One region of the Streptomyces sp. NPDC037083 genome, then DNA from elsewhere that is predicted to be linked to it. Evidence: predicted binding sites of a transcription regulator. Region 1 holds the regulator's gene; the other holds the start of a gene.
What was found. Region 1 encodes HspR, which represses chaperone genes until heat shock. Its sites were predicted from a motif close to TTGAGNNNNNNNNNCTCAA; they were not measured.
Positions count from the first base shown of each region.

Region 2: lon (endopeptidase La) is a predicted target of HspR. The motif match lies at 1,386-1,404, and genes of this name have one in related genera.

Region 1 covers NZ_JBVJSQ010000010.1:191,520-196,892, forward strand. Annotated here, with positions in the region: gene grpE (nucleotide exchange factor GrpE) at 1-192, shown strand, start outside; gene dnaJ (molecular chaperone DnaJ) at 250-1,425, shown strand; gene ACZ7DE_RS26225 (heat shock protein transcriptional repressor HspR) at 1,431-1,883, shown strand; gene ACZ7DE_RS26230 (hypothetical protein) at 2,008-4,824, opposite strand; gene ACZ7DE_RS26235 (hypothetical protein) at 4,877-5,373, shown strand, end outside.
Region 2 covers NZ_JBVJSQ010000001.1:153,280-158,652, reverse strand. Annotated here, with positions in the region: gene ACZ7DE_RS00775 (rhomboid-like protein) at 1-39, shown strand, start outside; gene ACZ7DE_RS00770 (DUF5954 family protein) at 54-1,073, opposite strand; gene lon (endopeptidase La) at 1,427-3,841, shown strand; gene ACZ7DE_RS00760 (MarR family winged helix-turn-helix transcriptional regulator) at 3,996-4,505, shown strand; gene ACZ7DE_RS00755 (hypothetical protein) at 4,992-5,373, opposite strand, start outside.

The DNA.
Region 1 (5,373 bases):
ACCGAGACGACGTGCGTGGCGATTCTGCAGCCGGGGTATCGAATCGGCGAACGCACCATCCGCCCCGCGCGGGTGGCCGTGGCCGAGCCGCAGCCCGGCGCGCAGCCCGCGAAGGCCGACTCCTCGGAAGCGGGCGCGGCCGCGGCCGAGAACGCCGACGACAAGGAGAGCGGTGGCCCGGACGAGGGCTGAGCTTGAGACGACCGGTGCGCCGGTCGTTGTGACGACGCGAGAGGAGGGACGTCGAGGATGAGCACCAAGGACTTCATCGAGAAGGACTTCTACAAGGTTCTCGGCGTCCCCAAGGACGCCACCGAGGCCGAGATCAAGAAGGCTTACCGGAAGCTCGCTCGCGAGTACCACCCGGACGCCAACAAGGGCAACGCCAAGGCGGAGGAGCGCTTCAAGGAGATCTCCGAGGCGAACGACGTCCTCGGCGACCCCAAGAAGCGCAAGGAGTACGACGAGGCACGCGCCCTCTTCGGCAACGGCGGCTTCCGCCCGGGCCCGGGCGCCGGCGGCTCCTTCAACTTCGACCTGGGCGACCTCTTCGGAGGCGGCGCCCAGGGCGGCGGCGCCTCCGGCGGCTTCGGCGGCGGCATCGGGGACGTCTTCGGCGGACTGTTCAACCGCGGTGGCGCCGGCACGACCCGTACCCAGCCCCGGCGCGGCCAGGACATCGACACCGAGGTCACCCTGACCTTCACGGAGGCGATCGAGGGCGCCACGGTCCCGCTGCGGATGTCCTCGCAGTCGCCGTGCAAGGCGTGCTCGGGCACCGGCGACAAGAACGGCACCCCGCGCGTGTGCCCCACCTGCGTCGGCACCGGCCAGGTCGCACGGGGCTCGGGCGGCGGTTTCTCGCTGACCGACCCCTGCCCCGACTGCAAGGGACGCGGCCTGATCGCCGAGCACCCCTGCATGGAGTGCAAGGGCAGCGGCCGCGCCAAATCCTCCCGGACCATGCAGGTCCGCATCCCGGCAGGGGTCACGGACGGCCAGCGCATCCGGCTGCGCGGCAAGGGCGCGCCGGGCGAGCGCGGCGGCCCGTCGGGCGACCTGTACGTCGTCGTCCACGTCGGCTCCCACCCGGTCTTCGGCCGCAAGGACGACAACCTGACGGTGACCGTGCCGGTGACGTTCACCGAGGCGGCCCTGGGCGGCGAGATCAAGGTCCCGACGCTCGGCGGACCGTCCCTGACGCTGAAGCTGCCGCCCGGCACGCCCAACGGCCGCACCATGCGCGCGCGGGGCAAGGGCGCGGTCCGCAAGGACGGCTCGCGCGGCGACCTCCTGGTCACCGTGGAGGTGAGTGTCCCGAAGGACCTGTCGGGGAAGGCTCGTGACGCGCTCGAGGCGTATCGCGAGGCGACCGCGGGCGAGGACCCGCGGGCGGAGCTGTTCGAGGCCGCGAAGGGAGCATGAGAGTGATGGACGGCCGTCGACGTAACCCGTATGAACTGACCGAGGAGACCCCGGTCTACGTCATCTCGGTGGCGGCCCAGCTCTCCGGCCTGCACCCGCAGACGCTGCGCCAGTACGACCGTCTGGGCCTCGTCTCCCCCGACCGCACGGCCGGCCGGGGGCGGCGCTACTCGGCCCGTGACATCGAACTGCTGCGCACCGTCCAGCAGTTGTCGCAGGACGAGGGCATCAACCTGGCCGGCATCAAGCGGATCATCGAGCTGGAGAACCAGGTGGCGGCTCTCCAGGCCCGGGCCGCGGAACTGCAGGCGGCGCTCGACGGCGCGGCGGCGGCCATGCAGCAGCGCGAGGCCGCGGTGCACGCCTCCTACCGGCGCGACCTGGTGCCGTATCAGGAGGTGCAGCAGACCAGCGCGTTGGTGGTCTGGCGCCCCAAGCGGCAGCAGGCGTCGGACTGAGCGGGACGCAGCCGGACGGAGCCCGACCGAGTCGGTGGGCGGAGCGGTGAAGCAGAAAGGGCCCGGAGACATCGTCTCCGGGCCCTTCGCGTGCCCTGTCGCTCGCGCGGACCGGATGTAGGGGTCAGTCGCCCAGGCCGGCGCCCGGTTCCGGCCGCTCGTGACCCGGCGGCTGCGGCTGCGGCGGCTGGGCCGGGGAGGGCGGGCGGTGGGCGCCGCCCCGGGGCACACCCGCCTGCCAGAGGTGCGAACCGGAGACGCCGGGGGCCGGGGCCGGGGCCTGGGGCTGGGCCTGGGCCTGGGGCTGGGGCTGGGAGGGTGCCGGGGCTTGGGCCTGGGGCTTCGACGGGGCCGGAGCCGCTTCGGGGGTGGTGGCGGGGCTCGGGGTCCGTTCCGCCACGGGCTCGGCCTTCGCGCGGGGCGGGACGGGCGGCTGCGGGCCTGCGGCCGGTGCCGCCGTCGCCGGGCCCAGGTCGGGGCGCTGCCAGCGTTGCGGGACGGTCGACCGCCTGCGTACGGCGTCGGGGGCGCCCGCCGCCGCCGCGGCGACCGCGCGTGCGCGCAGGGCGCTCTGGCGGGCGATCGGGGAGAAGCCGGGTGCCGCGTTGCCGGTCTCGGACGGCAGGCCGCGCAGGCCCATCGCGTTCAGCTCGCCCTGGAGGCCCGTCTCCGGGGCGAAGATCTCGCGCGGCAGTTGCCAGGAGGCGGCGCCGTCCACGTCGACGCGGTGTTCCCGCCCGTCCACGGCGAACGTGAGGCCGTAGCCGATGTACTGGTCGTCCCTGTCGAACAGCAGGTCCCCGGAGATCTCGCCGCCCCGGTCGCGCACCTCGTTCGCGAGGACCTGGAGGGCGGGCGGCAGCGGGTTGGTGCGGCCGAGGCTGGTGACGTAGCCGTCGCCGCGGGCCACTCTCGGCTCGTTGGTCTCCTGGTCGACGTAGGGGACCTGGAAGCGGGTCACGCCGTTGTCGTCCTGGTAGGTCTCGATGGCGCCGACGCGTCCCCTGGCGAACGACAGACGCCCCTCGCCGCCCTCTTCGTGACCGTACTTGTCCAGCATCGCCGGGTACTGGACCTGGTGCAGGAGCGCGGGCGGCGGCCGCGAGCCGATGATCGTGACGTGGGCGTCGGGGTTCTCCCTGAGGATGATCTCCGCGTTGGCGACGGCGGTGCCGCCGGAACCCACGACGATCCACTCCTCGGCCCTGTGGGCGTCGAAGCGGCTCTCGGCGACCTCGTCGCCCAGCAGCGCCCGTCCCGGCGCGGCCTCGCGCGCCGTCTCCCATTTCAGAGTCGAGTCGAGGGCGGTGAAGCAGTTGCCCATGCGGGCGGCGGCACCGTCGTCCAGGCCGGCGGTGAGGGCGTCCTTCAGCGTCGAGGACGCCGATGAGTTCAGGGCGTCGAGCACGGTACGGGTGTCCGCGCCGCCCCGCTCGGCCTGCGTCAGCCAGGCGCGCATCTCGTCCGCACCGGGGACTCCCTCGCCCGCCAGCTCCCGGAGCCGGTCGCTGATCAGCCGCACGGCTTCGCCGCGGCTCTCCACGCCGAAGTCGCCGCGCGGCATCCCCGGGAGGAGTTCGGGGGTCAGACCGGTGGCGATGCTGGGAGTTCCGTCGCAGGCCACCCAGAGGGGAGTCGCGCTCTCCTTGCCGTCGTCGCCCAACGGGCGGACCTCGGCGAGCAGTTCGCCGTTTTGGCCGAGCCGCAGCCGGGCGTGGCCGTTCACCAGGTCGCCCTGGGTGGCCAGCTGGTCCTCCCAGATGCGGACGGCGTGGATGGAGATGCGCTGCCTGGGGTCGTCGACCGCCGCGTAGGGGTCCACGCCCATCCACCGGGCGAGATCCCGGTCCTGGTCGGCGGACTGCACGATGCCGTCACCGGGGTCCAGGTGCCATCGGCCGGCGGCGTCGATCAGCAGCGCGTCCGGGCTGCGTCCGGTGAGGCTGGCCCCGCCGCCGATCACCACCTTGCGCAACGGGAACCGTCCGCTTTCGAGCTGCCCCTCCAGCGCCCGGACGGTGCGCTGACCGACCTGCGCACGGTACTCCGCCCACTGCTCGGCCCCGTATTCCAACTGGTCGCGGGGGAGCGGCAGTCCGTTCTGGTCGTATCCCGGCATGGGCATGGTGACGTCCCGACCGGCGATGAACGCCTCCACCTGCCGTTCCGCACGCCGGGCGGCTTCACGGGACGCCTGGAGGGCGGCGGCGTCGGCGGGGGGCAGGTGCTCCACGGGGTGGGCGAGGTCGTCGACCAGGAGCCGGGCGTCGGCAGAGAGGTGCGGGGTGGAGACGAAGAACCGTCTGCGGGCCGCCGCGCTCTCCGCGAGGAACGCCTCCTCGTCGGCGACGGCCGCCATCGGGCGAAGACCGGAGACGTCGAGAAGTGCCGAGAAGTCGGCACGAGCCCGTGTCCGCTCCTGTTCCGGCAGTTCGACGTCGGTGCTGCGCCGCGCGAGCCAGTTCAACTGGCCGACGCGCCCGTGGTCCTGGCTCGACAACTCGGGGCGGTCACCGATCTCCGCTCCTCGGCTCAAGAGGCTTTCGCGTACCGGCGCCAGCCCCTGGCCCGACCGGTCCCGTACGGCCAGGAGCTCACCCACTTCGTGAGCGAGGACGCGGGACAGGTGCTCGTCCGGCAGACGGTCGGATATCTGCACGATGAAGTAGCCCGACGTCGTGTTCGTCACCGTTTGGGCGATGGTGCCGCTCTCCAGGGGAATGGCATCCACGCAGATCTTGGCCGAACCGCCCCGGGCGTCCTCCAGAAGGAAGTGCTCTCGTTCGTCCTCCGTGGCAGGCACCTTGCTGCACGAGCGGAACCGTTCCCCCAGGACGGCGAACGCCACGGGTTCCAGATCGCGTTCCACCGCTGCGACCAGCGTCGCCTGCCGGGCATGGAGCTGAGCGTCAGTGGCCTCTTCGGACTCCGGTAGCAGCACGTCCCCCGTACCTTCCGCCTACATATGCGTCAACGGCCCGTAGGATCATGCCATGTTGACAGCACGCTCATCCTCCGAAGCACACCTCTACATGGATCTGCATCCCTGCGAGTGCGGCTCCGGTGACTTCGAGCGTCGGCATCGTCTGGAACAGCACGGCGACGACGTCGTTGCGGTGTACGAGGGCGCATGCAGGCAGTGCGGCAACACCCGGCGCTTCACCTTCCGTATGGCCGAGGAGATCCCGCCGCCTCCGCCCGCGTTCGGCGGACCGCGACCATCGGAGATCATCGACCCCGGTGAATTTCTCGACGTCGCCTTCCGGATCGCGGAATCCACCGGCGTGCGGCTTCTCAACGCGCCGGAATCCGAGCATCACCGGTATCGCGACACGGTGGCCTACACGCTCGCCGCCTATGAAGAGGTCCCGAAGTTCATTCCGGCAGGACAGGACGCGGTCCCGGCCAGTGCCTTCACCTCAGAGGTGGGCAAGAGCCACTACCGGCGGGATCCGGGGAACTTCCGTCGCGAGGTGCTCGAACTGAACAT
Region 2 (5,373 bases), on a different contig from region 1:
GTCTGGCCGTGGATCCGCCGCTGGGCGGCCCGGACCTGACACGACCTCGGCGGTCAGTCGTCGTACTGGACCGTGCCGTTGTCGCGCAGCGTCGGGTGGAGCTTCATCGGGCCGTACTCGTCGAGGTCCGACGGGCGGGGCGGTTCCGGGCCGTCCGGGCCCAGCCGGACCATCCGCTCGACGCGGCAGATCCGGAAGAGGCGGCCCTCCACGCTCGCCTCGTCGGCCCGCCCGGCCGCCCGGAACGCCTCGGCGGCCCGCGTGTACAGAGCCTTCCTGCCCTCGTCGAAGCGGTACAGCATGGCCCAGACGCGTGCCATCCCCTCGTACAGCGAGCGGCGTGCCTCGTGCGGGGTGGCCGCCAGGGAGCCGCACGGGGTCCAGCCCGAGTCGTCGCGTTCGGCCACCGAGAAACCGACCGGCAGACGAACCACGTCCGGGTGCGTCCCGGCCGCCCGCGCGGAGTCCGCGCGCACGTCGGCGGGGAAGCGGGCGCCCGTGTACGTGAAGTCGCGCAGGCCCAGCCGCAGGGCGCCCGCCATGGGGCCCTCGTCCCGGTCGGGGTCGAGCGCGAAGCCCACGTCGGGGGACGGGACGGCGCTCTGGTGCTCCCACGACGGGTCGGGGGCCTCCGGGTCGGTGGGCCGGGGCGGCTCCAGACCGTCGTCGCCGGTACGGGCGAACTCGTCGCCGCGCACCACCCGGTAGCGGACGCCCAGCGCCTCCACCTCGTCGGCCGGGGCCCGCTCCAGCACCGCGACGGCCGCCAGCAGGTCGCGCCGGGCGGCCGGACCGCCGGCGCCGTCCTTCGCCTTGAACCACAGGTGCGAGTTGAGCCCGTCGCGGGCCTGCTGGGGCATGGAGTCCACCACCGGCTTCAGCAGCCGCCAGCACGGCTCGGCGGCCGCCGGATCCAGCGCGGCGATGCCGAAGACGGGCCCGCGCAGCGCGATGTGCGGATAGCGCCGGGAGGCCTCGACGGCGTCCGCCTCCATCACCCAGGCGACGGGGTCGTCACGGCGGACCAGCTCCGCGTGGAGGGCGTCCAGACGTCGCTTCCAGTCATCGGTCATACGCGCATTGTGGTCGGGTCGGAGGGCGGTTCGGGGCGAATGCCGCGAGTGCGCGGGGTACGGGCAGGGGGCGTGAGGGGCGTGCCCCGTCGTGCGGCGGCGAGGGGCGCGCCCTCTCGCCGCCGCACGTCTCCCCGTGCGTCCCCCGTGAGCCCCGTGCCGGTATCCGGCGGCGGACGCGCCGGACGGGCACCCCGTGCCGCGCCCGCCCCGCCTCCTCCGCCACTCGCCTCCGGGCCGCCGCGGCAGGCGGTCTTGATCGCCCACAGCGAACGGGCGGCAGCACGGGGAACATTCGAAGGCGCCCATGCATTGAGTCGGCATAGCTCAACTTGACTGCCGAAGGGGAGATCATGGCTTCGACGTCCGCACCGCTCACCTTGCCCGTGTTGCCTCTCGATGACGAGGTCGTGCTCCCCGGCATGGTGGTTCCGCTGGACCTCAACGACACCGACGTACGCGCCGCGGTGGAGGCCGCGCAGGCCGCCGCCCGCTCGGAACCGGGCAAGCCCCGCGTGCTGCTGGTGCCGCGCATCGACGGGACGTACGCGGGCACCGGTGTGCTCGGCACCGTCGAACAGGTCGGCCGGCTGGCCGACGGCGACCCGGGCGCGCTCATCCGCGGCCGCGGCCGCGTGAAGATCGGCGCCGGCACCACCGGCCCCGGCGCCGCGCTGTGGGTCGAGGGGACCACGGTCGAGCAGACCGTCCCCGAACCGCTGCCCGGGCACGTCGCCGAACTCGTCAAGGAGTACAAGGCGCTCGCCACCGCCTGGCTGCGCAGGCGCGGCGCCTGGCAGGTCGTCGACCGCGTCCAGGCCATCGACGACGTCTCCGCGCTCGCCGACAACTCCGGCTACTCGCCGTTCCTCACCACCGAACAGAAGGTGGAGCTCCTGGAGACCGCCGACCCGGTGGCCCGTCTGAAGCTCGCCACCCAGCAACTGCGCGACCACCTGGCCGAGCAGGACGTGGCCGAGACCATCGCCAAGGACGTCCAGGAGGGCGTCGACAAGCAGCAGCGCGAGTTCCTGCTGCGCCGGCAGCTGGAAGCCGTCCGCAAGGAGCTGCGCGAGCTCAACGGCGAGCAGGAGGGCGAGGAGTCCGACGACTACCGCGCCCGCGTGGAGGCCGCCGACCTGCCCGAGAAGGTCCGCGAGGCCGCCCTCAAGGAGGTCGACAAGCTGGAACGCTCCAGCGACCAGTCGCCCGAGGGCTCGTGGATCCGCACCTGGCTGGACACCGTCCTCGAACTGCCGTGGAACGAACGGACCGAGGACCGCTACGACATCCAGGGCGCCAAGACGGTCCTCGACGCCGAGCACGCGGGCCTCGACGACGTGAAGGAGCGCATCACCGAGTACCTGGCCGTGCGCAAGCGCCGCAGCGAGCGAGGCCTGGGCGTGGTCGGCGGGCGGCGCGGCGGCGCCGTGCTCGCCCTGGTGGGCCCGCCCGGTGTCGGAAAGACCAGTCTGGGAGAGAGCGTCGCCCACGCGATGGGCCGCAAGTTCGTCCGCGTCGCCCTCGGCGGCGTGCGCGACGAGGCCGAGATCCGCGGCCACCGCCGCACGTACGTCGGCGCGCTGCCCGGCCGGATCGTGCGGGCGATCAAGGAGGCCGGGTCGATGAACCCGGTGGTCCTGCTCGACGAGATCGACAAGGTGGGCTCGGACTTCCGCGGCGACCCGGCGGCCGCCCTGCTGGAGGTCCTGGACCCGGCGCAGAACCACACCTTCCGCGACCACTACCTGGAGGTAGAGCTCGACCTGTCGGACGTGGTCTTCCTGGCCACCGCCAACGTGCTCGAAGCCATCCCGGAGGCCCTGCTCGACCGCATGGAGCTGGTCCGCCTCGACGGCTACACCGAGGACGAGAAGGTCGTCATCGCCCGCGACCACCTGCTCCCGCGCCAGCTGGAGCGCGCGGGCCTGGCGGCGGACGAGGTCGCCCTCGACGAGAGCGCGCTGCGCAAGCTCGCCGGCGAGTACACCCGCGAGGCGGGTGTGCGCACCCTGGAGCGGTCCATCGCGCGGCTGCTGCGCAAGGTCGCGGCCCAGCACGAGCTGGGCGAGCGGGAACTGCCGTTCACCGTCCGCGACGAGGATCTGCGCGCTCTGATCGGCCGGCCGCACCACGTGCCCGAGTCCGCCCAGGACCCCGCCGAGCGCCGGACCGCGGTGCCCGGCGTCGCGACCGGCCTCGCGGTCACCGGCGCGGGCGGCGACGTCCTGTACGTCGAGGCCTCGCTGGCCGACCCGGAGACGGGCGCGGCGGGCCTGACCCTGACCGGTCAGCTCGGCGACGTGATGAAGGAGTCGGCGCAGATCGCGCTCAGCTTCCTGCGCAGCCACGGAGCCGAACTGGAACTGCCGGTGGGCGACCTGAAGGACCGGGGCGTGCACATCCACTTCCCGGCGGGCGCGGTCCCCAAGGACGGCCCGAGCGCCGGCGTCACCATGACGACCGCGCTGGCGTCCCTGCTGTCGGGCCGGCTCGTCCGCACGGACGTGGCCATGACCGGCGAGGTCTCCCTGACCGGCCGGGTCCTGCCCATCGGCGGAGTGAAGCAGAAGCTGCTCGCCGCGCACCGGGCGGGGGTCACCACCGTGATCATCCCCAAGCGCAACGAGCCCGACCTGGACGACGTCCCGGCGGAGGTGCTGGACGGGCTCGACGTCCACGCCGTCACGGACGTCCGCCAGGTCCTGGAGCTGGCGCTCGCGCCCGCCGCGAACGGCGCGACGCCGGAGGTTCCCGTGGCGGCGTGACGGACGCCGCGGGCGGCGCGGCCCGGGTCCCGTGAGGGAGGCCCGGGCCTTCGCCGTTCCGACCCGGCCCCCTGGGAGGCGCCGCCGGTCCGCGCCTGGGAAATACTTAAGAGCTGCGCGCCGACGGCGGCGACCGGTGAGATCAGGGGTGCACGTGCACGAGGACACGAACGACGACGGACGTGGGGGCGGGTCCGGCACGTCGTCGCGCGGTGAGCGCGGTGTGGAGCAGGGCGACCGGGAGTTCCTCTCCCTGGAACGGGAGCTCACGGTGCTGCTGCGCCGCGCCCGCGCCAACCAGGGCGAGATGGCCCGCGAGGTCCATCCGGACCTGGAGTCAGCCGCCTACGGGCTCCTCGTCAGGCTGGAGGAGTGCGGCCGCCAGCGCGCCACGGAGCTCGCCGCCTACATCGGCGTCGGCAAGGCCACCATGTCCCGCCAGCTGCGCGCCCTGGAACAGCTCGGCCTGGTCGCGCGCGCCCCGGACCCGGCCGACGGCCGCGCCTGGCTGGTCGACCTCACGGAGGAGGGCCGCACCCGCGTGAGCAGGGTCCGCGAGGCCCGCCGCGAGCGGTACGTCAGCCACTTCTCCCACTGGGACCGCGCCGAGGTCGCGGAGCTGGCGCGGCTGCTGCAGCAGCTGAACCGGGGCATGGAGAAGTAACCCCGCCGCACCCGCGCCACCCCCGGGCGGCCCCCACAGACCAACGCCCACGGCGTCCCAGCCACGCGCCCACGGCCTCGTTGTCGCAGCCGCAGGCGCGCGCCCACGGCCAGGGCGTCGCAGCCGCGCGCCCACGGCCCACGGCTCAGAGCTGCACGTGCACGGCCATGGAGGCAGAGCCCGCGCCCACGGCCAGGGCGTTCCAGCCGCGCGCCCACGGCCCCGGCGTCGCAGCCACAGGCCCGCGCCCACGGCGTCGGAGCTGCACGCGAACGGCCCACAGCGTCGCAGCCGCAGGCGCACGGCCGTGGCGGCAGAGCCCGCGCCCACGGCCACGGGGTCGCAGCCGCACGCCCACCGCCACCGCGTCCCGGCCACAGGCGCGCGCCCACGGGGTCGCAGCCACAGGCGCGCGCCCACGGCCACCGCGCCCCAGCCGTACGCCCACGCCCGCCGCGTCCCGGCCGCAGGCGCACGGCCATGGCGTCACAGCTGTACGTGTACCGCCGTCGCGTCGTCGTGGGTTTTCGCGCGGCCCAGCAGGGGGCGACCGGCCGCGTCGTCCGCCCGTTCCAGCTCCCGCACCCGCTCCACCAGCCTTCCCGGCCCCTCCTCGCGGAGGAGGGCGAACAGGTCGGTCCAGTCGCCCTCGCGGAAGAGCTCCGCCCAGCGGGCGGCCCCGTCCGACAGGGCGGCCAGCGAGCGGACCCGGGCGCGCGGCACGGCGCCGGTCACCGCGCGGGCGGCCACCGAGGGGTCGGCGGCGGCCGTGAAGAACCCGCCCTCCTTGTTGCGCAGCGTGCCGTCCACGACGTCGGCGCTCCGCAGCAGAGCGCGCGGCAGCCGGGCCAGCCGGTCGTCGTGGACG